One region of the Mammaliicoccus sciuri genome, then DNA from elsewhere that is predicted to be linked to it. Evidence: riboswitches for the same ligand, from Rfam matches in the RefSeq annotation. Region 1 holds a riboswitch; each other region holds the start of a gene.
The links. A riboswitch is a leader RNA that binds a small molecule or an ion and turns the genes downstream of it on or off. The one in region 1 is predicted to bind S-adenosylmethionine.

Region 1 (6,170 bases):
TAATGGCATGAAAATTAACTTGTGGATCATCTGAGCATGCTTGTATACAAATGTCTCCACCTGAATAGTCTTCATCAATTTGATCTTTAGGAAAATGTGGTAAATCTTTTAATAAATCTGGTTTATGCTTTTTCAATCCAACTTTTTCAAAGAATGAAGGGCTTATACCAAAAGTAAGAGACAGACGACTGGCGTCTAAGCCAATCGTCTCCCCTGTATCTGGACTTGGTAACATTTTGTTTTTACCAATCTCTTTTACATATTCACCATTCATTAAATGAACACTATAATTTGTCCATACTTTAAACATTTCTTTAACATCTAAAATTGACATTTTATTAATGCTTAGAACGACAAAGTAAATGTGTTTTTGTTGTTCTGTCGTGATGCCAGACTGATATTTACCATAGAAATTGATTTTATTTTTTACGCCTGTTTTATCTTTAGCAAAGTATTGAGATGCAAGAAAAGTACCGCCTACACCTGTAGAACCTATCAGTAGACCTGCACCACCAACACCAGCGAGTTTTAGAAAATCTCTTCTAGCTATATGATTTTCATTATTAGACATCAATCATCACTCCGTAATAACAGCCATTTGACTTAAAGATTCCCCTAATTTATCAACAGCTTCAGAAAGTTTTTTCGTTTCATCTTTAGATAGTTTCGTATAGTCTTCATATCCACCATCTTTAGTCTTATATTGATCTAATAATTTATTAACATTATCGAATCTTTCTTGAGTTGTATCAGCAAGCTTTTTATCTTTATCTGCTACTTTATCTTTAAATATTTCAAAGATTTTTTCTGCCCCTTCGATGTTTGCTTTAAAGTCATATAAATCTGTGTGTGAATAAATTTCTTCTTCACCTGTAATTTTTGAGCTAGATACTTCATTTAATAAGTCGATTGAACCTTGTAACATTAATTTAGGTGTCACATCTACTGTATCTACTTTTGCACGTAACTCTTTAGTGTCTTTTAATAATTGATCAGCAACTGGTGCCATATCTTTAGTTGTATTATCTTCCCATAATGCTTTTTCAATTTTGTGGTAACCTGACCATTCGTCTTCTTTATTTTCTTCTTTCATATCTGCTAAACGTGCATCAATTTTCGGATCTAAATCACCGAAACTTTCAGCAACTGGCTCAGATCTTTCATAGTACATACGCGCTTTAGGATAAATTTCTTTAGCTTTTTCGATATCGTCTGCTTTAACCGCTTCAACGAACTTTTCAGTATCAGCTAAGAATTTATCTAATTGTTCTGTTGTAAAATCTTTATAAGCTTTAGTTTCTTTAGAGAAATCCGCTTTTTCAGACTTTTTCGTTTCCTTTGTTTCTTTTTTATCTTCATTTTCTTTCTTATCAGCGCTATTCCCACACGCTGTTAAAATTAAAGTACTTGCTAATAAAGTTGTTGCTAACTTTTTCATCATAACACTTCCTATCTAATTGATTATCATTATTATCTTTAATTTATGCCTATAATGTGCAATAGTCAATAAAAATTTTATAGAATTCATAGAAAATACAAATATAAGGCTGTACCTATAGTATTTATGTAATGAAATTTTTTCAAACTTCATGCGAAATGCTAATTGAGAATGATAATCAATAAATAAACATAAAAAAACATAGGATAAAATGAATTATCCTATGTTCTTAATAAATTAATCTGTTTCTTGTTCAAGAATTTCTTTAGACTTAGCATCAATTGTAAATTCTGTTGATTCTTTATTACCTTCTTTTAACTCAATAGAATAAACAAGTTTGCCATTATCTTCACTTAGTGACCATTCTTTAATATCACCTTTAGCTTTGTCTCGTGCTACTTTAAGTGCATCTTCGAATTTAGCAACATCTGATAATTTGAATGTTTGATCATTATCATCACTATCTTCTTGTTCTTTTTCAACATTCGTAACAGATTTATCATCTGCATTTATCAGTACTTTATTTTCATTTGTTCCATCAGCTAATTCAACTTTATAACTCCACTCGCCTGTTTCTTTTTCAAAAGATAGATCTTTAAGTTCACCTTTTGATTCTTTTTGTGCAGCTTTTACAGCATCTTCAGGAGAGACTTTAATGTCATCCCATTTAACTGTATTTTTAGTTGCTTTGTCTGAACTTTGATCATCATCTGTGTTTTGATCATCGTCTGAATCTTGGTCATCTGTATTTTGATCGTCGTTACTATTTTCTTTAGTTGTTTGTTCTGTTTTTTCATCATTTTGATTTTCTTTTTTATCATTGTTATCACCGTCACCATTACCACATGCTGCTAACACGATACCTGCTGACAACAATAAAGAAAGCATTTTATACTTCATAATCTATTCCTCCTATGCTTCATATTCAGTTAATATATAGACCACCTCAAACCTTTTAAACATTTAGATTTTAAAAATTAGGCAAAATACAATTAATTCGTTATGATTAAGAAACAATAAAATAGCTCGTAGTCTTATTAAGAGTAGGCGGAGGGAATTGGCCCGATGAAACCTCAGCAACAGGCGTATGTACTGTGCTAAATCCAACAAGTTTAACTTGAAAGATAAGAAGATTCTCTAAACAGCTCTTCTTAATCTTAAGATGAGCTGTTTTATTGTAACTATCAAATTAGGAGGCAATAAATATGAGAACAAGAGACGATATTTTATCAGAACTATTAGAATTGCAGGCAAATCCACCAAGAAGTTATTCAGGTTCAATAGGTAAGACTCAGAAGAAGAACGCTTTAATCCAAGAATTATGCAGAGTTGAGAATACAATACTTCAACCAACTTCAGATTCTGAACATCGCAATGTTCAATTTGGTGACTTTGAAATTAATATTAAAATAACTAAAAAATAAGCATTCTAAAACAGGCTAAGACATTACATTATGTCCCAGCCTGTTTTTATTTATGATTCCATAATGATTTGCATTGCTACAAATTTTGCGACTTGATTACCATTTGCTGCTGCGTCTATTAGTTGAGATGCCATGAAATCTTTACTTTCACCTGCTACAAACAATCCTGGTATAGATGATTCACCTAACTCATTAATTTTTATTTTTCCGTTGTCTTCTCTTTCAATATCGGACGCTTTTAAAAATTCAAAATCAGTATCCCACTTCACACCAATGATTGCACCGCTTCTATTGATACGTTCACCATTTTTAAAGATAACTTCATTAATTTGTCCTTCATGATGTTTAAATTCCGCTACTTCGCTTTCCACTAATGTGATATGTTTACTTTCAATAAACGCTTTATCTTCTTCAGTTAATAATGAAAAATCACGGCTACTTATAACGATATCGTCTGTCCAATTGTTAATAAGCATCGCCATATGTTTCACATGCTCAGGTTGAACAGCTACGAGTAATGGTTTATGTTTCAATTCATATCCATCACACCACGGACAATAAAAGACAGATTTGCCACAACTTTCTTTTAAACCTTCAATTTCTGGTAATGTTTCCCGTAAACCTGTACATACCATAATTTTTTTAGCTTTATATTGTTGGTTGGCTGTTTCAACAATAAAGTTATGCTCCTCTTTCAATATGTTTAACACCGTGTCATTAATTCGCGTTACATCATCATATTGATCAACATCATGTTCTCCTTTAGCTCTCAATTCTTCAGGTCTTACACTGTCTTGCGTTAAAAATGCATGTGAATGCTGTGTCACTTTATTTCTCGCATTATTATTGTCTATCACTAACGTCTTTTTTAAAGCTCTTCCTAACGTGAGTGCACTCGCTAATCCTGCTGGCCCTCCACCTATTGCGATACAATCAAACATAGCATTTCCACCTTTCATAACTATTGTAGAGTCGTAATATCTATAATTGATAGATAAAAAAAGATTTAACTTACATTAAATCTTTTAAAGTTTTATTTTTCAAAGCTTGCGTCATTTCATCTTCAGCAGAAGTTAATATCGCTTGTATCTTACATTCTGGACCGTGATTAAAGCTATCTTCAAGTGTACTTTGATGACCATCAATTGCAGTAATAATATCATAGACAGTTATGTCTTCCCAATTATTAACTAAATAATAACCGCCTTTTGCACCAGATGCAGATTTTATGACGTTTGCCTTTACTAATTGCGTTAATATTTTAGATAAATATGTTACAGACACATTTAACGTTTCAGATAAACTTTTAACATTGATGGGCTGTTGGTCTCTTTTAGCAATTAAATATGCCAAAGCATGCAGCCCATAGTCTGACCCTTTAGAAATCTTCATGTTACACCTCTTAATCATAGATATTAACACTCTATAATAACAACTTTAAACTGAAAGTCTATTATTTAGCTCAAAATAAAAAATGCAGAGACCTTTTTCTTCATAAAGATCTCCGGCAGTATGTTAAAATTCTTCAATTTGTTCAAACTGTGACATGTATAAATCTTTGTATTTACCGCCTTTATCCACGAGTTCATCATGACTGCCCATTTCTTGAATTTGACCTTGTTCAATATATACAATTCTATCGACATGTCTAATCGTACTCAGTCTATGCGCAATGATCAGTGATGTTCGACCACGTGATAAATTCTTAAATGCTGATTGTATTTTATTTTCAGTTTCAACATCTAAAGCACTCGTAGCTTCATCAAGAATAATAATTGGCGGATTCTTCAAGAACATTCTCGCAATTGAAATACGTTGCTTTTGTCCACCGGATAATTTTGTACCGCGTTCCCCAACGACAGTATCTAAACCTTCTGGCAATTCATCTACAAACGTTCTTAATTGTGCTTGGTCAACTGCGTAATTAATTTCTTCTTCCGTTGCATTTAAATTACCATAAATAATATTATCTCTTAATGTTCCACCGAAAAGAAATACATCTTGCTGTACAACACCAATTTGTTTTCTTAATGATTCCAACTTATAAGATTTAATGTCTCGATTATCGATTTTAATCTTACCTTGTAACGGATCATAGAACCTTGGTAATAACGAACAAATTGTCGTTTTACCTCCCCCACTCGGTCCTACAAGTGCTACTTTTTCACCTTGTTCAATTTTGATAGATAGCTGATTTAAGATTAATTTCTCTGAATATTTGAATGATACATCTTCATATTCAATCGTATCTGGTTCATCTATAAATTCGATAGCATCGTCATTATCTTTAATTTCTGGATCCATATTTACGATTTCTTTAAAATTTTTGAATCCAGCAATACCTTTAGGAAATAGTTCAATAACCATATTAATAGACTCTAACGGTTTAAATAACAGATTTGTAATCATAATAAACGCTACAAATCCACCATATGACAGTGATCCATTTAATACAAAATAACTTCCTAAAATCAGTACAAAGATTAACGTTAATTTTTGAGCAATATGACTAATCGACAAGTTCCAAGACATATAAGAATATGCTTTTAATTTTGTCGCTCTAAAATTATCATTGACCTTTTTAAATCTTGCTAATTCGTGACCTTCATTTGTAAATGCTTGTACAAGACGCATACCACCAACATTATCAGCAATAAGCTCATTAAATCTCGAAACATTGCTAAATAAGTTTTTAAAAGCACCTGACATTTTTTGATTAAAGTAAATCGTTAATACAAAAATAATCGGTACAACACAGAACGTAATAAGCGCGAGTTTCACATCGATTGTCAACATAATAACAAACGAACCGACAAGCGTCATAACTGCTACAAACACATCTTCAGGTTCATGGTGAGCAACTTCTCCAATATCCATTAAATCGTTCGTTAATCGTCCAATGATTTTACCTGATTTTTGGTTATCAAAGAATCCAAAATTCATTTTTTGAATATGCTCATAAAGCTCATTACGAATATCTCTTTCAATATTAGTACCCAGTTTATGCCCCCAATACGTCACGATGAATTTCAATACAGATTCAACAACGTATATGAATAATAAAAGAAAAACAAAAATCACAATCCAACTCCAATTCTTAGTTGGCAATAGCTGATCTATAAATATACTTGTAATAAGTGGAAACACCAATTCGAGAATACCTACAAAAACAGCCGAACCAAAATCTAAGAAAAACAATCCTTTATAGGGTTTATAATATTGGAAGAATTCTTTCATAACGGACCTCCTAAATAAATTTCGACCAAATTTAATTATACTATAGAATTATATTTTTTCTGCACTTTTTA
Region 2 (6,170 bases), 290 kb from region 1:
GTTCAAGGTCCTGAAAATCTTTAAATTCTTGGCCATAATACATTTCTTGTTTAAGTAACCCAAAAAAGTTTTCCATAACTGAATTATCTAGACAATTACCTTTTCTAGACATACTTTGAAATATTTTATGGTCTTTTAATAATCTAGTGTATTGTGAATGTTGATAATGCCAGCCTTGATCTGAATGAATCGTTAAACGATGATCTAGGTTTGGACGACGCTTTATCATTTCTTTTAATGGATTGATGACTATATCTAATGTAGGACGACTTGAGATTTTAAAGCTGATAATCTCTGAACTATATAAGTCCATAAAAGGTGATAAATATAATTTCTGACCATTCATTAATTTGAACTCTGTAATATCTGTTACGACTTTTTGAAATGGGAGACTTGTTTTAAATCTACGATTTAATATATTTTGAGCTACTTTACCAACTTTACCTTTAAAGGAACGATACTTACGACCTCTATTTCTTAGTGCTTGTGTAACACGACGATAACCATAGGTATGGTTTGATTCTTCACATATTTCTTTTATTACTTGAATCAATGTTTCATCTTTATCAGCTTTACTAAATTTATTTATCCAATAATAGTATACAGATTTAGCTATTTGAGCGACTTTAAATAAGATACTTAATCGTATATTATATGTTTCATTTAGTTCCTTAATGACCTTTACTATTTCTGATTTTTGCTTCCGTAAATGTCGGTCAAGGCTTGTAACTTTTTTTGATAAGCTATACCTGCCTTTAACGTCTCATTTTCATTTCTAAGTCTTTCAAGTTCTTCACGTTCATTTTCATTTAAAGGTAAATTTTTATTATCTGATTTAGATCGTTTTTTAGTCATAGTGTGAGATCGTCCCTTTTGTTTATTATCTATATCAAGACGACACTTTTCATCAAATTGATGTTGCCAATTGGCAATGATAATAGGATTAATAATTCTAAAGTGATTCGCAGTATCTTGATAAGACAACATATTTTCTTGTCTAAATTTTAAAACAGATAATTTAAATTCGCTAGTATAAACAGTATTTCTACTTTTTATTTCTAAACCTTCTTCTCCAAACTCTTTATATTGATTGACCCAAATCCGAAGGACAGACCAACTTGAAATACCATATTTTAAAGCAATTGTTCTATAACTTTGATGTCCTTCTAAATATTCTTTTACAAGTTTTAGTTTGAATTTAAATTCATATTTTTTCCTCATTAGAATGCACCCCAATATTTTGATTTGTTTAGTTCAAATATTTGGGTTCACATCAGATTTAGCTATTTGAGCGACTTTAAATAAGATACTTAATCGTATATTATATGTTTCATTTAGTTCCTTAATGACCTTTACTATTTCTGATTTTTGCTTCCGTAAATGTCGGTCAAGGCTTGTAACTTTTTTTGATAAGCTATACCTGCCTTTAACGTCTCATTTTCATTTCTAAGTCTTTCAAGTTCTTCACGTTCATTTTCATTTAAAGGTAAATTTTTATTATCTGATTCAGATCGTTTTTTAGTCATAGTGTGAGATCGTCCCTTTTGTTTATTATCTATATCAAGACGACACTTTTCATCAAATTGATGTTGCCAATTGGCAATGATAATAGGATTAATAATTCTAAAGTGATTCGCAGTATCTTGATAAGACAACATATTTTCTTGTCTAAATTTTAAAACAGATAATTTAAATTCGCTAGTATAAACAGTATTTCTACTTTTTATTTCTAAACCTTCTTCTCCAAACTCTTTATATTGATTGACCCAAATCCGAAGGACAGACCAACTTGAAATACCATATTTTAAAGCAATTGTTCTATAACTTTGATGTCCTTCTAAATATTCTTTTACAAGTTTTAGTTTGAATTTAAATTCATATTTTTTCCTCATTAGAATGCACCCCAATATTTTGATTTGTTTAGTTCAAATATTTGGGTTCACATCAGAGATGAGCCAAGTCGTGGCTTAAGTGTCTAATAAAGCCAAGAGATAGCCTAAGTTATACTTCATACCTATATAATCCCCCAACTTTCACACAACTCACATATCTTATTGCCATTATCACCACCATCCAATACCAACCATTCACAAGTGTAAAATTTCAAATTGACTAATCTTGAGTACGATGATAGGAATAATAAAAGACTCTTATCAAGAGTGGCTGAGGGATGTGCCCTATGAAGCCCAGCAACCTTCTATTTGGAAAGGTGCTAATTCACATAAAGTTTGTCTAAACTTTTGAAGATGAGAGGAGGTTTATCTAACTTTCTCTAATTTTTTAGAGGAAGTTTTTTTATTTTTAATTTTATATCGGAAAGAGGCGTCTATACATATGAGCAAATTCGTAAAGTTCGTTAGTTTTATCGGTATTATTTTATTATTAGCTGCGTGTGGAAAGTCTAGTGGAAGTGAAAATACAAAGATTACGGTTGCTGCTTCTCCGGCTCCGCATGGTGATGTCGTTGAACATGCGAAAGAAAAAATGAAAGAAAAAGGTTATGACTTAGAAGTTAAAACAGTGAATGATTATAAAGTACCTAACAAGTTATTAGATAATGATGCAAATCTATTTCAACATGTGCCTTACTTAAAAGCTGAAAAAGCAACACATGGATATAAAATTGAAGAGGTAGGAAAAGTTTTCACAACGCCAATGGGAGTTTATAGTAAAAAACATAAAGATTTGAAACACTTGCCAGATGGCGCAACAATTTATGTGTCTAACAACCCAGCTGAAGAAGGAAGGTTTTTATCATTCTTTGTTAATGAAGGATTGATTAAAATAGATCCAAAGGTGAAAATTGAAGATGCTAAATTTGATGATATTATAGAAAATAAAAAGAATTTGAACTTTAATAACAAACAAGGTGCAGAATTTTTACCTAAAACATATAACAGTGGTGAAGGCGATTTAGTCATTATGAATTCAAACTATGCAATTGATAACGGATTGAATCCAGTGAAAGATTCGATAGCAATTGAAGATAAGTCATCACCATTTGCGAATATATTAGCTGTAAAAGAAGGACATAAAAATGATAAGAAATTCCAAGAACTTCTGAAAGTTCTTCAGTCTAAAGAAATGAAGAAATATATTAAAGATGAATATGGCGATAATGTTATTCCATATGAAAAGTAATCATGCAATGAACCCAGGCATATGTCTGGGTTTTAATTTTATATATTTGTGTATTTATTCACAATGAAATAATATTATAAATCTTTAAAATATATGTTGTAAGCGTTTCCTGTTTGTGCTATATTCAACTTATTAATAAATAGAGTCATCATATGACCACATGAATTAGAAGGGAAATTAATTAAGAAAGTTGGATATTTATGAAAGAAAAAAGAACTAATATAAGATGGTTTTTTGCAATTGCATTCTTTATTATAGGGATTATCGCATATATGGATCGTTCAAACATCTCTATTATCGCTGGACCTATGATGGAAGATTTAAATATGAACAAAGCTCAATTCGGGCTATTAGCTTCATTCTTCTCACTTGGTTATGCATTAATGCAAGTACCTTCAGGGATATTAGCTGAAAAGTTTGGTCCTAAGAAAATGTTAACAATCGCATTATTATGGTGGAGTGCTTTCACAATTCTTACAGGTATTGTGAAAAATCATGGCTTACTATACTTAGTACGTTTCTTATTTGGTGTAGGTGAAGCGCCTATGTACCCATCAAATGCTGTATTTAATAGTTACTGGTTTAATAAGAATGAAAAAGGTCGTGCATCTTCTGCTTTATTAGCAGGTTCATACTTCGGACCAGTAATCGCACCAATTGTTACAATCGCAATTATGAATGCGTTTGGTTGGCAAGCAGTATTCTATATTTTCGGTTTAATCGGTATTGTAATTGCGATCTTATGGGTGATTATCGCTAAAGATTTACCAGAACAACATAAAATGGTAAATGAAGCAGAAAAAAGATTTATTATGGAAACACGTGACGTTGTAGATACAGGTAAAAAAACTGCACCTTGGAATGTATTCTTCAAACGTTTCAGTTTCTATGCAATTGCAGCACAATATTTCGTTGTACAATTTGTCATTACATTATTCTTAATTTGGTTACCAACATATATTCACGAAGAATATCATGTAGAATTTAAACAAATGGGCTTTATCGCTGGTGCACCTTGGTTAGCAATGTTTATTTTGATTATGCTAGGTGGTACAATTTCAGATAAAATTTTATCTACAGGTAAATCTAAATTTGTTGCACGTGGTGTAATCGCAATTTCTGGATTTGTTGTATTCTGTATATCACTATACTTTGCGTTAGCTACAGATAACTTATATATGAATATTTTCTGGTTATCTTTATGTCTTGGTGGTGTAGGTTTATCAATGGGTATGAGCTGGGCAACTGCTACAGACTTAGGACGTAACTTCTCTGGTACAGTTTCAGGTTGGATGAACTTATGGGGCAATATTGGTGCATTATTAAGTCCAATTTTAGCTGGTTTACTAGCAGATAAAATTGGTTGGACAATGACACTACAATTAATGATGGTTCCAGTAGTATTCGCAATCATCATGTGGTTCTTTATTAAACCTGACAATCCTTTAGTAAAAGAAGAAAATGTATAATATTTTAAGGTTCTAAGGCACATTATGTGCTTTAGATTCTTTTTTTATAACGAAAAGTTTAGGTTACCCTAATTAAAATGTTTACAAATTAAATGAATAGGTATATCCTCTTGATATAGAGGTGTTAGACATGGGCAAAAGTTTAGAAGAAATTAATAGTACGTCTCTTTTGATGTTGAAGCAAATGCTTTTAGAAAGTTCCTAATGTATTTAGGTCCTGGTTTGCTTGTAGCAGTCGGATATATGGATCCGGGTAACTGGATTACTTCTATGTCTGGTGGGGCTCAGTACGGTTATATATTATTATTTGTGATTTTAATATCTAGTTTATCTGCTATGCTATTACAAAGTATGTGTGCAAGATTAGGTATAGCAAGTGGGATGGATTTAGCACAAGTTACGGAGCATATGACTAATAAATCTTTAGGCGTATTTGCATGGATTTTAGCAGAATTAGCTATTATAGCAACTGATATTGCTGAAGTAATTGGTAGTGCGATTGCTTTAAATTTACTATTTAACATTCCATTAACTTTAGGGGTAACGATCACAGTATTAGATGTTTTACTTTTACTTTTAATTATTAAACTCGGATTTAGAAAAATAGAAGCAATTGTCGGTGTACTTATATTTACAGTTCTTATTATCTTTATGTTTGAAGTGTATCTTTCTTCACCGGATGCTGGCTCGTTAATGGCAGGATTTTTACCAAGTTCTGAAATTGTTACGAATAAAGGCGCTTTATATATTGCGTTAGGTATTATTGGTGCAACGATTATGCCACATAACTTATATTTACATTCATCAATCGTTCAGTCTAGAAATTATGAAAGAACAGATAAAGGTAAAAAAAGTGCAATTAAATATGCAACAATCGATTCTAATATTCAATTAGCAATTGCGTTTATTATTAACTGTTTATTATTAGTATTAGGCGCAGCATTATTCTTTGGTAGTCATGAAGCTTTAGGAAGATTCTTTGATTTATATGATGCTTTAAGTCACTCTCATGTAGGCGGTGCAATAGGTGGCGCTGTTATGAGTACATTGTTTGCCATAGCATTATTAGCTTCTGGCCAAAATTCTACAATAACAGGTACATTATCAGGACAAATTGTTATGGAAGGTTTCTTGAAAATTAAACTTAAACCATGGGTACGTAGAATCATTACAAGAGTTATCGCAGTTATACCAGTATTTCTATGTTTATGGTTATATGGATCAAGCGATACAAAAATAGAAGATTTATTAATTTTCACACAAGTATTTTTAAGTTTAGGTTTACCATTTAGTATTATTCCATTAATTATGGCAACAAGTAATCCAAACATCATGGGTAATCAATTCGTCAATAAAAGATGGGTTAATATAATATCTTGGATACTCGCAGTTGTTTTAAGTGTGCTGAATATCTATTTAATTGTAGAAACAATATCAGAATTTATGTAGATAATAAAAAGCCAAGGCTGGGACATAATGTAATGTCTCAGCCTGTTTTAGTATCTTGGCAGTAGATGACTGAATTGAAATGCGCTTGTATCAAGCTTTTTCAACTCTAGT
Region 3 (6,170 bases), 1.2 Mb from region 1:
CATAGAAAAAAGTCCTCGACTCATGTAAAATGAAAATAGAAGCATATTGGAGGAATGACTATGACTGATGGACAAAAGAAAGCGTTTCCGTATATCGTTGCAACGATTTCATTAGAAACTCAAGATGATATTGAAAAAACAGTGCAAGAACTCAATGCTCATAAGGATTCAATAGATATTGTTGAATTTAGAGCAGATACTTTAAAAAATACTTCAATTGAAAATATTAATGAAACATTAGAGAAATTTAAAAGTGCATATCATGATGCGCCAATTCTGTTCACTTATCGTTCAGTAGGACAAGGTGGTCATGGCGACTTTGATCATGAAACATATTACAAAATTATGCAAGATATTATATGTAACAAAAAAGCTGAATACGTCGATATTCAACTCGATACGTATGAAGATAATCTTATGAATTGCATTACGAAAGCTCAGCATAATGATGTTAAAATTATTATTTCACATCATGACTTTAAATCAACACCAGACGTTGAAGAAATGTTTGTCACATATGAGAAAATGGCAGAATTAGGTGCAGATATTGGTAAACTAGCTGTGATGCCACAGAACGAACGCCATTTATTATCGATGTTAAATGCTATGAATAGAGCTTTTCATAAGTTAGATATTGATGTAATTGGTATATCTATGGGTGAATTAGGTAAGATGACAAGAATAACTGGTGGTATGTTTGGATCTAAATTTACTTATGGTTTCGTAGGTAAAGAAGCAGCACCAGGTCAAATTCATGTTAAAGATATTAAAGAACAGTTAGCTTTATATCAAAATTAATCACTGTATTATGCATAATAATGATGAAGCGAGTGTAGAAATCTTTAGGATAATTCTAGATTTCTATCTCGCTTCTTTATTTTATGATACAATTGATAATAATTATCAATGAATTAGGAGTGTAAATAATGGAATTAAAGAAAGCGATTGAAGAAAGAAGAAGCGTCAAAAAATATGATTATGATATGTATATAGACGAAGAAAAAGTATTTTCTTTAGTTGATTTAGCAACATACGCACCTAACCATGGTATGAGAGAACCTTGGAGACTAGTGTATATCAATAAAAAACAAATTCCTGAATTTGCAGAAGAAGTTGCACAATCAGCATTTGTTAATGATCCAGCTAAACAAGAAAAATATATCAATAAAGTGACTAAAGTTGGTGGCATGTTTGTCATCTTGTCAAAAAGAGACTCAAGACAAAAAGAAAATCTTGAAAATCAAATGGCAATCGGCGCATTTGTACAGAATTTAATGTTATTGATGCATGATGAGGGAATGGGTTCATGTTGGAAAACACCTGCATTTATATTTAATCCATCATTTAGAAAAACAGTCGGCGCTCAGGATGATGAAGATGTATGTGGATTTTTATATTTAACTGAAAAAGACTCAAGTGTAAAAGCTGCCGAAAGAAAAAATAAATCATTAATCACTGAATGGTAATAACAAAACCCACAACTGAGATCTTATACTCAATTGTGGGCTTTAATATGATTATTTTAAGTTCTCAGCTAAGAACGCTTTAACATCTTCTGGTGTTTTTGCGTTTGCTGAATGTAAGTGTGCAAGTTTTTCGTTGTTTTTAAATACTAATAAACTTGGTATTCCCATTACATCATTTTCGGTTGCTGCTTCTGGAACTTGGTCACGATTGATTTGATACCAATTGTATTGATTGTATTCATCGATGATAGGATCGATCCATTGATTCATTCTTGTGCAATCTGGACACCAATCTGCGAAGAATTTAACGACAACTGGTTCATCGCTTTGTGTAATTTCTTCAAATTCAGTATATTGACTTATTGTTCTCATATTTATTCTGCTCCTTAGAAATAATGATTATAAGGTAAGTATATCTTATTTCTAATATTTAAAAAAATATTTAACTCATTACTACATGTTCTGTACTAATATTGTTATAATGAAATTAAATAGACATATGGAGGTAAAGACATGATAAAATTTTATCAATATCCTAATTGTACAACTTGTAAAAAAGCAGCAAAGTTCTTAGAAATGAACGGTGCCAGTTTTGAACCGATTGATATTACTCAATTAACACCAACAGCTAAAGAATTAAAAGATATCATTGATGGGACAGACATCAATGTTAATCAATTATTTAATACTCGAGGCGCTAAATATCGCGAATTGGGATTAAAAGATAAAATGGATGATTTATCAGACAACGAAAAGTTTGATTTATTAGCATCTGATGGCATGTTAATTAAAAGACCTTTAGCCGTTTTAGGAAATAAAGTGACACTTGGATTTAAAGAAGACGAATATCGTCAAACTTGGTTATAAAAATAGTTGCTTGAATAATGGCTTTATGTCATGATTATAATTGAATTACATATAGGAGGGGATTACTTTGACAGTGCCTAGTGAGTTAAAATATTCAAAAGAACATGAATGGGTAAAAGTAGATGGAGATATCGTAACAATCGGTATTACTGATTTTGCTCAATCAGAATTAGGGGACATCGTGTTTGTTGAGTTACCAGAAGAAGGTGACGAATTAACTAGTGGAGATTCATTCGGTAGTGTAGAATCTGTTAAAACAGTTTCTGAACTATATGCACCACTTTCTGGTAAAGTCGTTGAAGTAAACGAAGAACTAGAAGATAGCCCTGAGTTTGTTAATGAATCATCATATGATAAAGCTTGGATGGTCAAAGTTGAACTATCTGATAAAGCTCAATTAGATGAATTATTAGATGCAGACGCTTATAGCGAAATGATAGGTGAATAACATAACATTAAACTCCACGATACTGATGTGTCATGGAGTTTTTTTAAAATATTTATCATGAAACTGAACTGTAATACTATCTCATTTGTAGAAGGTGATATTCATGGCGATGATTAAAAAGATTATAATCGTAGAAGGTATTTCTGATAAAAAACGAGTGGAAGAAGTATTAAATGATCATGTTCATATTATTTGTACCCATGGAACGATGGGGGTCGAAAAAATGGATGAGCTACTAGAAGAAATATACGGTTCTCAAGTGTATGTCTTAGTAGATCAAGATAAGGAAGGTAAGAAAATTGGAAAATGGTTTAAGAAATTTGTGAGTGAAAGCCAGCATATTTATATTGATTCTACATTTTCTGAAGTAGCGCGCTGTCCAAGACAATATTTAGCGAATGTGTTAAACTATCATGGTTTTATAGTTAAGAATGATTTTGTATTGAAAGGGAAGTATCGTTACCATGAAACACACAGAAATATTGAACGATATATACAAGCATTTTGATAAAGATATCCATTTATTATTTGGATATACGCCAACATGTGGAACGTGCAAAATATCAGAACGCATGTTAGATATTGCAAACGAAGTTTCACAATTACCTATTAATAAGTGTGACTTAAATTTTTATCCAGAATTCTGTAAAGAATTTGAAATCATGTCAGTACCCGTACTTTTTATCATGCATAAAGATCAAGTTATCCGTCGAATCTATGCCTTTCAGTCTGTTCCGTATATATTAGAGAATATTCAAAAAGTTATTGACGATAAAAACTTATCATGATAGTATGAATTTAATTAAATACGTAATAACTCTTATCAAGAGTGGTGGAGGGATGTGCCCTTTGAAGCCCGGCAACCGTCATATAAATATGAAATGGTGCCAATTCACAAAAAGTGTTAACTTTTGGAGATGAGAGAAAGACAAATTTTTGACGCCTTTCTCTTATTTTAAGAGTGAGGCGTTTTTAATTTAGAGATTAGGAGGCAACAGATTTGATCGAGTTAAATAAAGTTGTTAAAACTTTCAAAACAAAAAAAGGTGACATAACAGCTGTTGACCATGTTGACTTAAAAATAGATAAAGGAAGTATATATGGTGTAATTGGATTTTCTGGTGCAGGTAAAAGTACACTTATACGTATGTTTAACGGCCTAGAAACACCTACTGAGGGAGAGGTAATTGTAGACGGTGCAAACATTGGACAATTATCGAAACAAGACCTTAGATTAAAAAGACAAAAAGTAAGCATGATTTTCCAACATTTCAACTTACTTTGGTCTAGAACAGTTAAAGATAACATCGCATTTCCATTAGAAATCGCTGGTGTATCTAAAAGTGAAATTGATGAGAGAACTAAAGCACTCATCAAAAGAGTTGGTTTAGAAGGACGCGAAAATGCCTATCCTTCACAACTATCAGGAGGGCAAAAACAAAGAGTAGGTATTGCCCGTGCACTTGCTAATGACCCACATGTCTTATTATGTGACGAAGCAACAAGTGCACTCGATCCGCAAACTACTGATGAAATATTAGATTTGTTAGTAGATATTAATAAAGAACTGGATTTAACAATCATACTGATTACACATGAAATGCATGTCATTAGAAAAATTTGTGACCATGTAGCAGTCATGGAAAACGGTAAGTTTGTTGAAGAGGGAGAAGTTATTAACGTATTTAATAACCCTCAAACTTATGTTACACAACGATTTGTTAAAGATGATCTTAAAGCAGATGATTTACAAAGAACTTTACAAGACTTTAAGAAAGAACAACCAAATGGTGAAATTTGGAAGTTAAACTTCGTTGGTGGAACAAGTTCTGATCCAGTATTAGCGAAAATTATAAAAACTTATAATATCGATATTAACGTTATCGAAGGTGACGTTAAATTAACTCAAAACGGTACATTTGGACATATGATCGTTCATTTACCTCAAGGAGATTATTCTAAAGAAACAATTAAGCAAGAATTGAATAATCTAGGCGTGAAAGTAGAGGTGAACGTAGGTGAATAAATCATTTGGAGATATCATAACAGAAATGGTCACGATGCCTAACGTACGATGGGATGCTGTATGGGAAGCATTGTATGAAACGTTATATATGACGATTATTTCTACAGTATTTACTTTAGTATTTGGATTAATCTTAGGAACTTTACTATTTTTAACATCAAGAGGAACATCTAAAAGTTCACGTGTATTTTATTCAATCGTTTCATTTGTCGTGAACCTATTTAGAGCTATTCCATTTATCATATTAATATTATTATTACTACCATTTACGGACATTTTACTAGGTACAATTAGTGGACCTAAAGGCGCTTTACCAGCATTGATTATTGGTGCATCACCATTTTATGCGCGACTTGTTGAAATCGGCATGAAAGAAATTGATAAAGGTGTTATTGAAGCGGCAGTTTCAATGGGTGCTACTACTTGGACAGTCGTTCGAAAAGTATTAATAAAAGAATCATTACCTGCTTTAGTATCGGGTATCACAGTTACAGCCATTGCTTTAGTTGGATCAACTGCTATAGCCGGTGTAATTGGTGCAGGTGGTTTAGGTAACTTAGCTTACCTAACTGGATTTACACGAAATCAAAATGACGTCATTTTAGTTTCAACAATCTTTATTTTAATTATTGTTTTTATTATCCAATTTATTGGAGATTTAATTGTAAAAAGAATTGATAAACGTTAAGGAGTGTTTTAAATGAAAAAAGTATTTGGGTTATTATTTATTTCGATTTTAACAGTCGTGCTAGTAGCTTGTGGTGGCGGTAGTGGCGACAAGAAAGAAAAGAACGAAACAATTAAAATTGGTGCATCACCAGCACCTCATGCTGAAATTTTAGAAGAAGCTAAACCACTTCTTAAAAAAGAAGGTTATGACTTAGAAATCAAGACAATCAATGATTACACAACACCTAACAAATTATTAGACAAAGGTGAACTTGATGCAAATTTCTTCCAACATACACCATACTTAAAAACTGAATCAAAAGAAAAAGGATATAAAATTGAATCAGCAGGTAACGTACATTTAGAGCCAATGGCAGTTTACTCTAAAAAATACAAAAAATTATCTGACTTACCAAAAAATGCAACAGTTTATGTATCGAACAATCCAGCAGAAGAAGGTAGATTCATATCATTCTTCGTTAAAGAAGGATTAATCAAAATCAAAGACGGCGTTAAACCAGTTGACGCAACATTTGATGACATCGTAGAAAACAAGAAAAATATTAAATTCAACAATAAACAATCAGCAGAATTTTTACCTAAATCTTATCAAGCAGACGAAGGTGACGCTACAATCATCAACTCTAACTTTGCAATCGAACAAGGATTAAATCCACTTAAAGATTCAATTGCA
Region 4 (6,170 bases), 1.3 Mb from region 1:
TTATATAACAATGCACTACATTCGTGAGCTGGTTTCTTTTTGTATGTTTGAAAAGCATCATGTGCATGTTCAATCTTGCTGTTAATATCTTCTTCCGTATTGTTTTTAATCGTTTCGATTACTTCACCAGTTGCAGGATTTTTAACTTCAAAATTTTCTTTTACCATACTTATAACCACCTTTTTTAGTATAAAAATAGCGCTACATAAAATGCAGCGCTTAGTTATTACGGGTTAAACTTTTCAATTTCATCCATAATTCTCTCAAGGTCTTCCACACTATATTGGAATCTACCATGGAATACAAATTTATTAAAGAAATGTTGAAGTTGTTTTTCACCAACTAACACTTTAATGTTAGGGTCTTGTGAATAATTACTGATAGTTGCTTCACTTACTTCATTTGGATGGAAATAAATAATTGGTGTCGGTGTATATTTAAGTTCTAACTGTCTTTGTAATTCTTCAGTTGTATTATCAACTTCTTTAACTTCATCAGTATATGAATGGAATGCTGCAGTTTTATTATTTGATTGTTTTTCAAGTAATAATGTTTGTTCTTTGTTTGGGTTTAAATCCAATGTTTCAAAGACTTGTCCTAATACTGGAAAATCACTAAACTGCTGTTCTGTAATACCGTGATAGATATGACCACTTACTAAATTAGAGTCAATTACATATATACCCGTTCTTGTTAAGACTAAATGATCAATTTGTCGAACTTTACCTAATGGATCTTTAGGTAAGAAGATATTTGCCATAATATGCATATCTTCAGGTCTAATTCTACGTTCATTAACAAGTTGGTCTCTTAACTCTAACAAGTGTCTATCAGTTATATATTCCCCTTCATTCTTAGAAAATAACTTTAATGAGTCAATTTCTCTTTCTTTTTGTGAAATTGCTTCTTGATGAGTTTCTTCTTGTTTCGTTAGAACCTTTTTATTTTCAACTCTTTCATGATCTAACTTTTCTTTATGTTCAGATTTAAGCGTCTCATTTTCTTTTTTATGAGCTTCTTGAATCTTATTCAAAGATTTTTGTTTCTGTTTTAATGAAACAAAGAATAATATAATAAATAGTATCGCAATAACGATCGCTGCGATTAATCCATAATGAATCGGTTCTAATTGACTCATAATTGTAGATCGCTCCCTTTCATATGTATTAATTCCATTATAGTAAAAATTACAAATAAATTCAGTATATATCATGAAATATATTGATAATATAACGTAATTTCTTATACTTCATACATTTGAGTAGTTAAACCACACTTTAATAGTAAATATTTTATAAAAATTCAGTTCATTATGAACAACTTGACTTAAACTTGTTCATAACGGGGCTCTTGTGAACACTTTCGCCCAAACTTGTTCATAACGAGGGTCTTGCGAACACTTCTGGCTAAACTTGTTCATAACGGGGGCGTTAGTTACAAAAGTCGCCTGAAGTGTTAATACTGATATCCTTATTTGCACTTCTTACCAAAACTGCTAATAACAACCCTACTTCCACCAAACCTAAAATAAAAACTCTGCATATATCCCGCAAGATTATATACAGAGCTTCATCATTTATTTTAATAAGTCTTTTAATAAATCTACTTTATCTAATTGTTCCCATGGTAATTGAACATCTGTTCTACCGAAGTGACCGTATGCTGCTGTCTTTTTGTAGATTGGTTGTCTTAAGTTCAACATTTGAATAATACCAGCTGGTCTTAAATCAAATACTTCTCTTATTTTTTCTACTAATACAGTTTCTTCTACTTTACCTGTACCAAAAGTATCTATTGAAATGGATACTGGTTGTGCTACGCCAATTGCATATGCTAATTGGACTTCACATTTATCTGCTAATCCACTTGCTACTATATTCTTAGCTACATATCTTGCTGCGTATGCTCCTGATCTATCTACTTTAGTAGGATCTTTACCACTGAAACATCCTCCGCCATGTCTTGCATAACCACCGTATGTATCTACGATGATTTTTCTACCTGTTAATCCAGCATCTCCTTGTGGTCCGCCGATTACGAATCTACCTGTTGGATTAATAAAGAATTTAGTTTCTTCATCTAATAATTCTGTAGGTACGATTGGATAGATAACATGATCTTTAATATCTTGTTGAATTTTTTCTAATTCAATTTTTTCATGATGTTGTGAAGAAATAACGATTGTATCAACTCTTACCGGTTTATCATTTTCGTCATATTCAACTGTTACTTGTGTCTTACCATCTGGACGTAAATATTCTAAAGTACCGTCTTTACGTACATCTGTTAACCTCTTCGCAAGTTGATGAGCTAAATAACCTGGCAAAGGCATGTATGTTTCAGTTTCATTTGTAGCAAAACCAAACATAAGACCTTGGTCACCTGCACCAATTGATTCTATTTCTCTATCTGATAAATCATCTCTATCTTCTAATGCGCAATCTACACCTTGTGCGATATCTGGTGATTGTTCATCAATAGCAGTTAAAATCGCCATCGTTTGGAAATCATAACCGTACTTCGCTCTTGTGTATCCTATATCTTTTACTGTTTGTCTAACTACTTTAGGGATATCTACATATGTTGAAGTAGAAATTTCACCTGCAATTAAAGCCATACCAGTTGTTACTGTTGTTTCACAAGCGACTCTTGCTTTAGGATCGCCTTTTAATAATTCATCCAAGATCGCATCGGAAATTTGGTCCGCAATTTTATCTGGATGCCCTTCTGTTACTGATTCTGATGTGAAGAGTCTTCTATTCTTTGACATAAAAAATCTCCTTTAAATAAAGTTGTACGGTCTCTTCCTCAGCGCAAATAAAAAGTGCCTTCTCTCAATAAAGATGTAGAGAGAAGGCACACTCGTCCATTCGCTCTTATCGTTCAGACAATATTGGTCTGCAAACGGTTTGGCACCTTTCTTTCATTAGAAAGAGGTTGCTGGGTTTCATTGGGTCCATGTCCCTCCACCACTCAGGATAAGAGAATCCGTCAGAAATGATAATACTAAAGTTTTCATAATATGTCAATGGAACGAAACACATTCAAATTTCTAAAAAAATTTTATAACAAATTTACTCATTAGTATAGACTATATATTTTAATGTGTTATACTAATTCCATGAAAATGCTTACAATATTAATATTAGACATGGGGGTCGTCATTTATGGCAATGCAGTCAATTACCGAATCAATCGAACTTTCAAACCTTTTAAAGAAGGACACTACACTACAACAACTTTCTAGAACTGAATTGTACAATCACATTCTAGAAGCAGGAGAAGGCGTATTAACAGAATCTGGCGCAATCAGAATGGAAACTGGTAAATACACAGGTCGCTCTCCTAAAGACAAATTTATCGTTAAAGAGGAAGATACTGAACAAGATATTGATTGGGGAACAATCAACCAACCTATCTCAGAAAGTAACTTTTTAAATTTATATGATCAAGTTATTGACTACTTAAACCAAAAATCACAACTTTATGTCTTTAATGGATATGCAGGTGCAGATGAATCATCACGTTTAGATTTACGTGTTATTAATGAGCTACCTTGGCATAATTTATTTGCACAGAACATGTTTATTCGCCCAGAAACTAAAGAAGAAGCACTTAATATCATCCCTAATTTCACTGTTATTAGTGCACCAGGATTTAAAGCTGATCCAGAAAAAGACGGCACAAATTCTGAAACATTCATTATTACTTCGTTCAAACACCGTGTCATACTAATTGGTGGTACTGAATACGCTGGTGAAATGAAAAAAGGTATATTCTCAGTTATGAACTACTTATTACCTAAAAAAGGTATTATGAGTATGCACTGTTCAGCAAACGTAGGTTATAACAAAGATGTAGCTTTATTCTTTGGTCTATCTGGTACAGGTAAAACAACTTTATCTGCAGATCCTAATAGAAAATTAATCGGAGACGATGAACATGGTTGGAACGAAAATGGTGTCTTCAATATTGAAGGTGGTTGCTACGCTAAAACAGTAAGTCTTAGCCGTGAAAAAGAACCACAAATTTACGATGCTATCCGTTATGGAACAGTTTTAGAAAATATTACCGTAAATCCTAATGGTTCAGTAGATTATGACGACACTTCATTAACTGAAAATACAAGAGCTGCATACCCAATTGATTTTATCGATAATATTATTACACCATCAATAGCTGGTCACCCAAATACTATTATCTTCTTAACTGCAGATGCATTTGGCGTATTACCACCTATTTCTAAATTAGATAAATCACAAGCTATGTACCATTTCTTAAGTGGTTTCACTTCTAAGTTAGCAGGTACAGAAAGAGGCGTAACAAGTCCTCAACCAGTATTCTCAACATGTTTCGGTTCACCTTTCTTACCATTACATGCGACTGAATACGCTGAATTACTTGGTAAATTAATCGATGAACATAATGTAGACGTTTATCTTGTAAACACTGGTTGGACTGGTGGCGAATACGGTGTAGGTTCAAGAATGGACTTGAAACATACACGTTCAATGATTCGTCGTGCAATTAGTGGAGAAATTAAGAATTCAGAATTTGTTAAAGATGAAATCTTTGGTCTTAATATTCCGAAATATGTACCAGGTGTACCTTCAGAAATATTATATCCACGTAATTCTTGGGTATCTTCTGAAGCATATGACGAAAAAGCAAAATTACTTGCTAAGAACTTCAAAGAAAACTTCAGTAAATTCGGTGAGTCTTCTGAGCATATTCAAGAAGAAGGCGGATTCACATATAATCGCTTATAAAATACTTAAAGAGCTTGGGCCTTATTGGTCCAAGCTCTTTTCACATTTATACATCCATTCTTTAATTTGTAACAATGTTTGCTTTTCTATTTCTGGCCTTAAAACATGGCCTTCTCCACATAAATAGATTGTTTGATGATCTACCGCTTCTTGCTTTAAATGTTCTTCTAGATGATATGCCATATTAATATTAACTTGCTTATCTTCATCTCCATGAACGATTAATATAGGTGGACTATCTTTATGAATAGATTGCAATGCATTTCTACGTGCATACGCTTCATATTGTTTTTTAGGATGTCCAACCATTCTTTTTAACATCCCTCTTAGATCAATTCGTTCTTCATACATCATCAATAAATCTGAAACCCCACCCCATATAATATAACTCGTTGCTTTCACTTTTTGATACGTAAGTAAGCCTTGAATACCACCTCTAGAGAATCCAAGCATATGAACAGGAACATTTGGGTAATGTGACTTTAATATTTCGATACCTTTTATAACATCATGAAGGTCATCACCACAAAATTCATCTCTACCTTCACTACCGTTACTACCTCTGTAATAAGGTGCAAAGACAAGTGTATACTTATCTTTAAATTGCGCCATACGACCTGGTCTCACTCTACCTACTTGTCCTTTACCACCACGTAAATATACAACGATGCGATTAACACGTTTATTAGGTGTCATCAACATGCCTCTAACTTTCAATCCATCCACTTCATATATCACTTCTTCAGTTAGATGATGATTAAAGAAAACTGGCATTTTTTTCTTACTGTAGAAATCCAAGTTTATACACCCTTTCAACGCATTTTAATATTGCTGTATCTTTTAAAAGAAAACTCTTCTCTTCTTCAGGTATATCATTGATTTCTTTAGCAATAACGGGTCCATAAGTTTCGAAATATGCCTTATTGCTATCCATTGATTCTACTTCAATAAAATAGACATCTTTATTAAACGGGATTGTATCATGTACAGTATATGAAGCTATAAACGTTATATTTTTAGCAATCGCGCCTGTTTCTTCATATAATTCACGCTGAACAGCCTCTTTATTCGTTTCATTTGGTTCAACTTTCCCACCTGGAAATTCAATACCTCTTATCTTATGATGCGTTAACACATATTCATTATTAAAAATAGGAATACCTAGAACATGTTTCGCATTTTGTTGATCTGTTGGACATTTATATGCTAAATCAACATCCAATCCATTTGGATCTTTGTAGCGCATGATACACGACCTCTTTCTTCATTTATGATAAACTGTATATACATATTATTAGGAAGGTAGAAGATATTGAAAAAGTTAACCTTAACGACCTTAGTATTAACAATTACTCTTATTCTAGCAAGTTGTAGTCCGGAAGGTCAAAATAAATTTGATGA

Region 2: linked by a shared signal. The riboswitch ahead of MUA60_RS01405 (MetQ/NlpA family ABC transporter substrate-binding protein) and the one ahead of MUA60_RS02900 (hypothetical protein) in region 1 are both predicted to bind S-adenosylmethionine.
Region 3: linked by a shared signal. The riboswitch ahead of MUA60_RS11870 (methionine ABC transporter ATP-binding protein) and the one ahead of MUA60_RS02900 (hypothetical protein) in region 1 are both predicted to bind S-adenosylmethionine.
Region 4: linked by a shared signal. The riboswitch ahead of metK (methionine adenosyltransferase) and the one ahead of MUA60_RS02900 (hypothetical protein) in region 1 are both predicted to bind S-adenosylmethionine.

Annotation. Positions count from the first base shown of each region.
Region 1 is NZ_CP094824.1:601,617-607,786, reverse strand. It holds gene efeB (iron uptake transporter deferrochelatase/peroxidase subunit) at 1-571, opposite strand, end outside; gene efeO (iron uptake system protein EfeO) at 578-1,438, opposite strand; gene MUA60_RS02905 (PepSY domain-containing protein) at 1,676-2,338, opposite strand; SAM riboswitch class I at 2,470-2,569, shown strand; gene MUA60_RS02900 (hypothetical protein) at 2,644-2,862, shown strand; gene MUA60_RS02895 (NAD(P)/FAD-dependent oxidoreductase) at 2,913-3,803, opposite strand; gene MUA60_RS02890 (RrF2 family transcriptional regulator) at 3,874-4,254, opposite strand; gene MUA60_RS02885 (ABC transporter ATP-binding protein) at 4,378-6,099, opposite strand.
Region 2 is NZ_CP094824.1:307,484-313,653, forward strand. It holds gene MUA60_RS01390 (IS3 family transposase) at 1-553, opposite strand, end outside; gene MUA60_RS01395 (transposase) at 685-1,221, opposite strand; gene MUA60_RS01400 (transposase) at 1,356-1,892, opposite strand; SAM riboswitch class I at 2,148-2,253, shown strand; gene MUA60_RS01405 (MetQ/NlpA family ABC transporter substrate-binding protein) at 2,335-3,141, shown strand; gene MUA60_RS01410 (pyruvate MFS transporter) at 3,342-4,610, shown strand; partial or broken gene MUA60_RS01415 (Nramp family divalent metal transporter) at 4,741-6,059, shown strand; gene MUA60_RS01420 (TetR/AcrR family transcriptional regulator) at 6,170-6,170, opposite strand, start outside.
Region 3 is NZ_CP094824.1:2,288,628-2,294,797, reverse strand. It holds gene aroD (type I 3-dehydroquinate dehydratase) at 61-798, shown strand; gene MUA60_RS11900 (nitroreductase family protein) at 927-1,466, shown strand; gene MUA60_RS11895 (thioredoxin family protein) at 1,518-1,838, opposite strand; gene MUA60_RS11890 (arsenate reductase family protein) at 1,980-2,333, shown strand; gene gcvH (glycine cleavage system protein GcvH) at 2,401-2,781, shown strand; gene MUA60_RS11880 (toprim domain-containing protein) at 2,885-3,289, shown strand; gene MUA60_RS11875 (thioredoxin family protein) at 3,246-3,569, shown strand; SAM riboswitch class I at 3,599-3,705, shown strand; gene MUA60_RS11870 (methionine ABC transporter ATP-binding protein) at 3,782-4,807, shown strand; gene MUA60_RS11865 (methionine ABC transporter permease) at 4,800-5,495, shown strand; gene MUA60_RS11860 (MetQ/NlpA family ABC transporter substrate-binding protein) at 5,508-6,170, shown strand, end outside.
Region 4 is NZ_CP094824.1:1,856,437-1,862,606, forward strand. It holds gene MUA60_RS09575 (NAD-dependent succinate-semialdehyde dehydrogenase) at 1-167, opposite strand, end outside; gene MUA60_RS09580 (nuclease-related domain-containing protein) at 227-1,138, opposite strand; gene metK (methionine adenosyltransferase) at 1,577-2,770, opposite strand; SAM riboswitch class I at 2,874-2,985, opposite strand; gene pckA (phosphoenolpyruvate carboxykinase (ATP)) at 3,168-4,769, shown strand; gene MUA60_RS09595 (alpha/beta hydrolase family protein) at 4,791-5,567, opposite strand; gene ytkD (RNA deprotection pyrophosphohydrolase) at 5,551-6,015, opposite strand; gene MUA60_RS09605 (hypothetical protein) at 6,082-6,170, shown strand, end outside.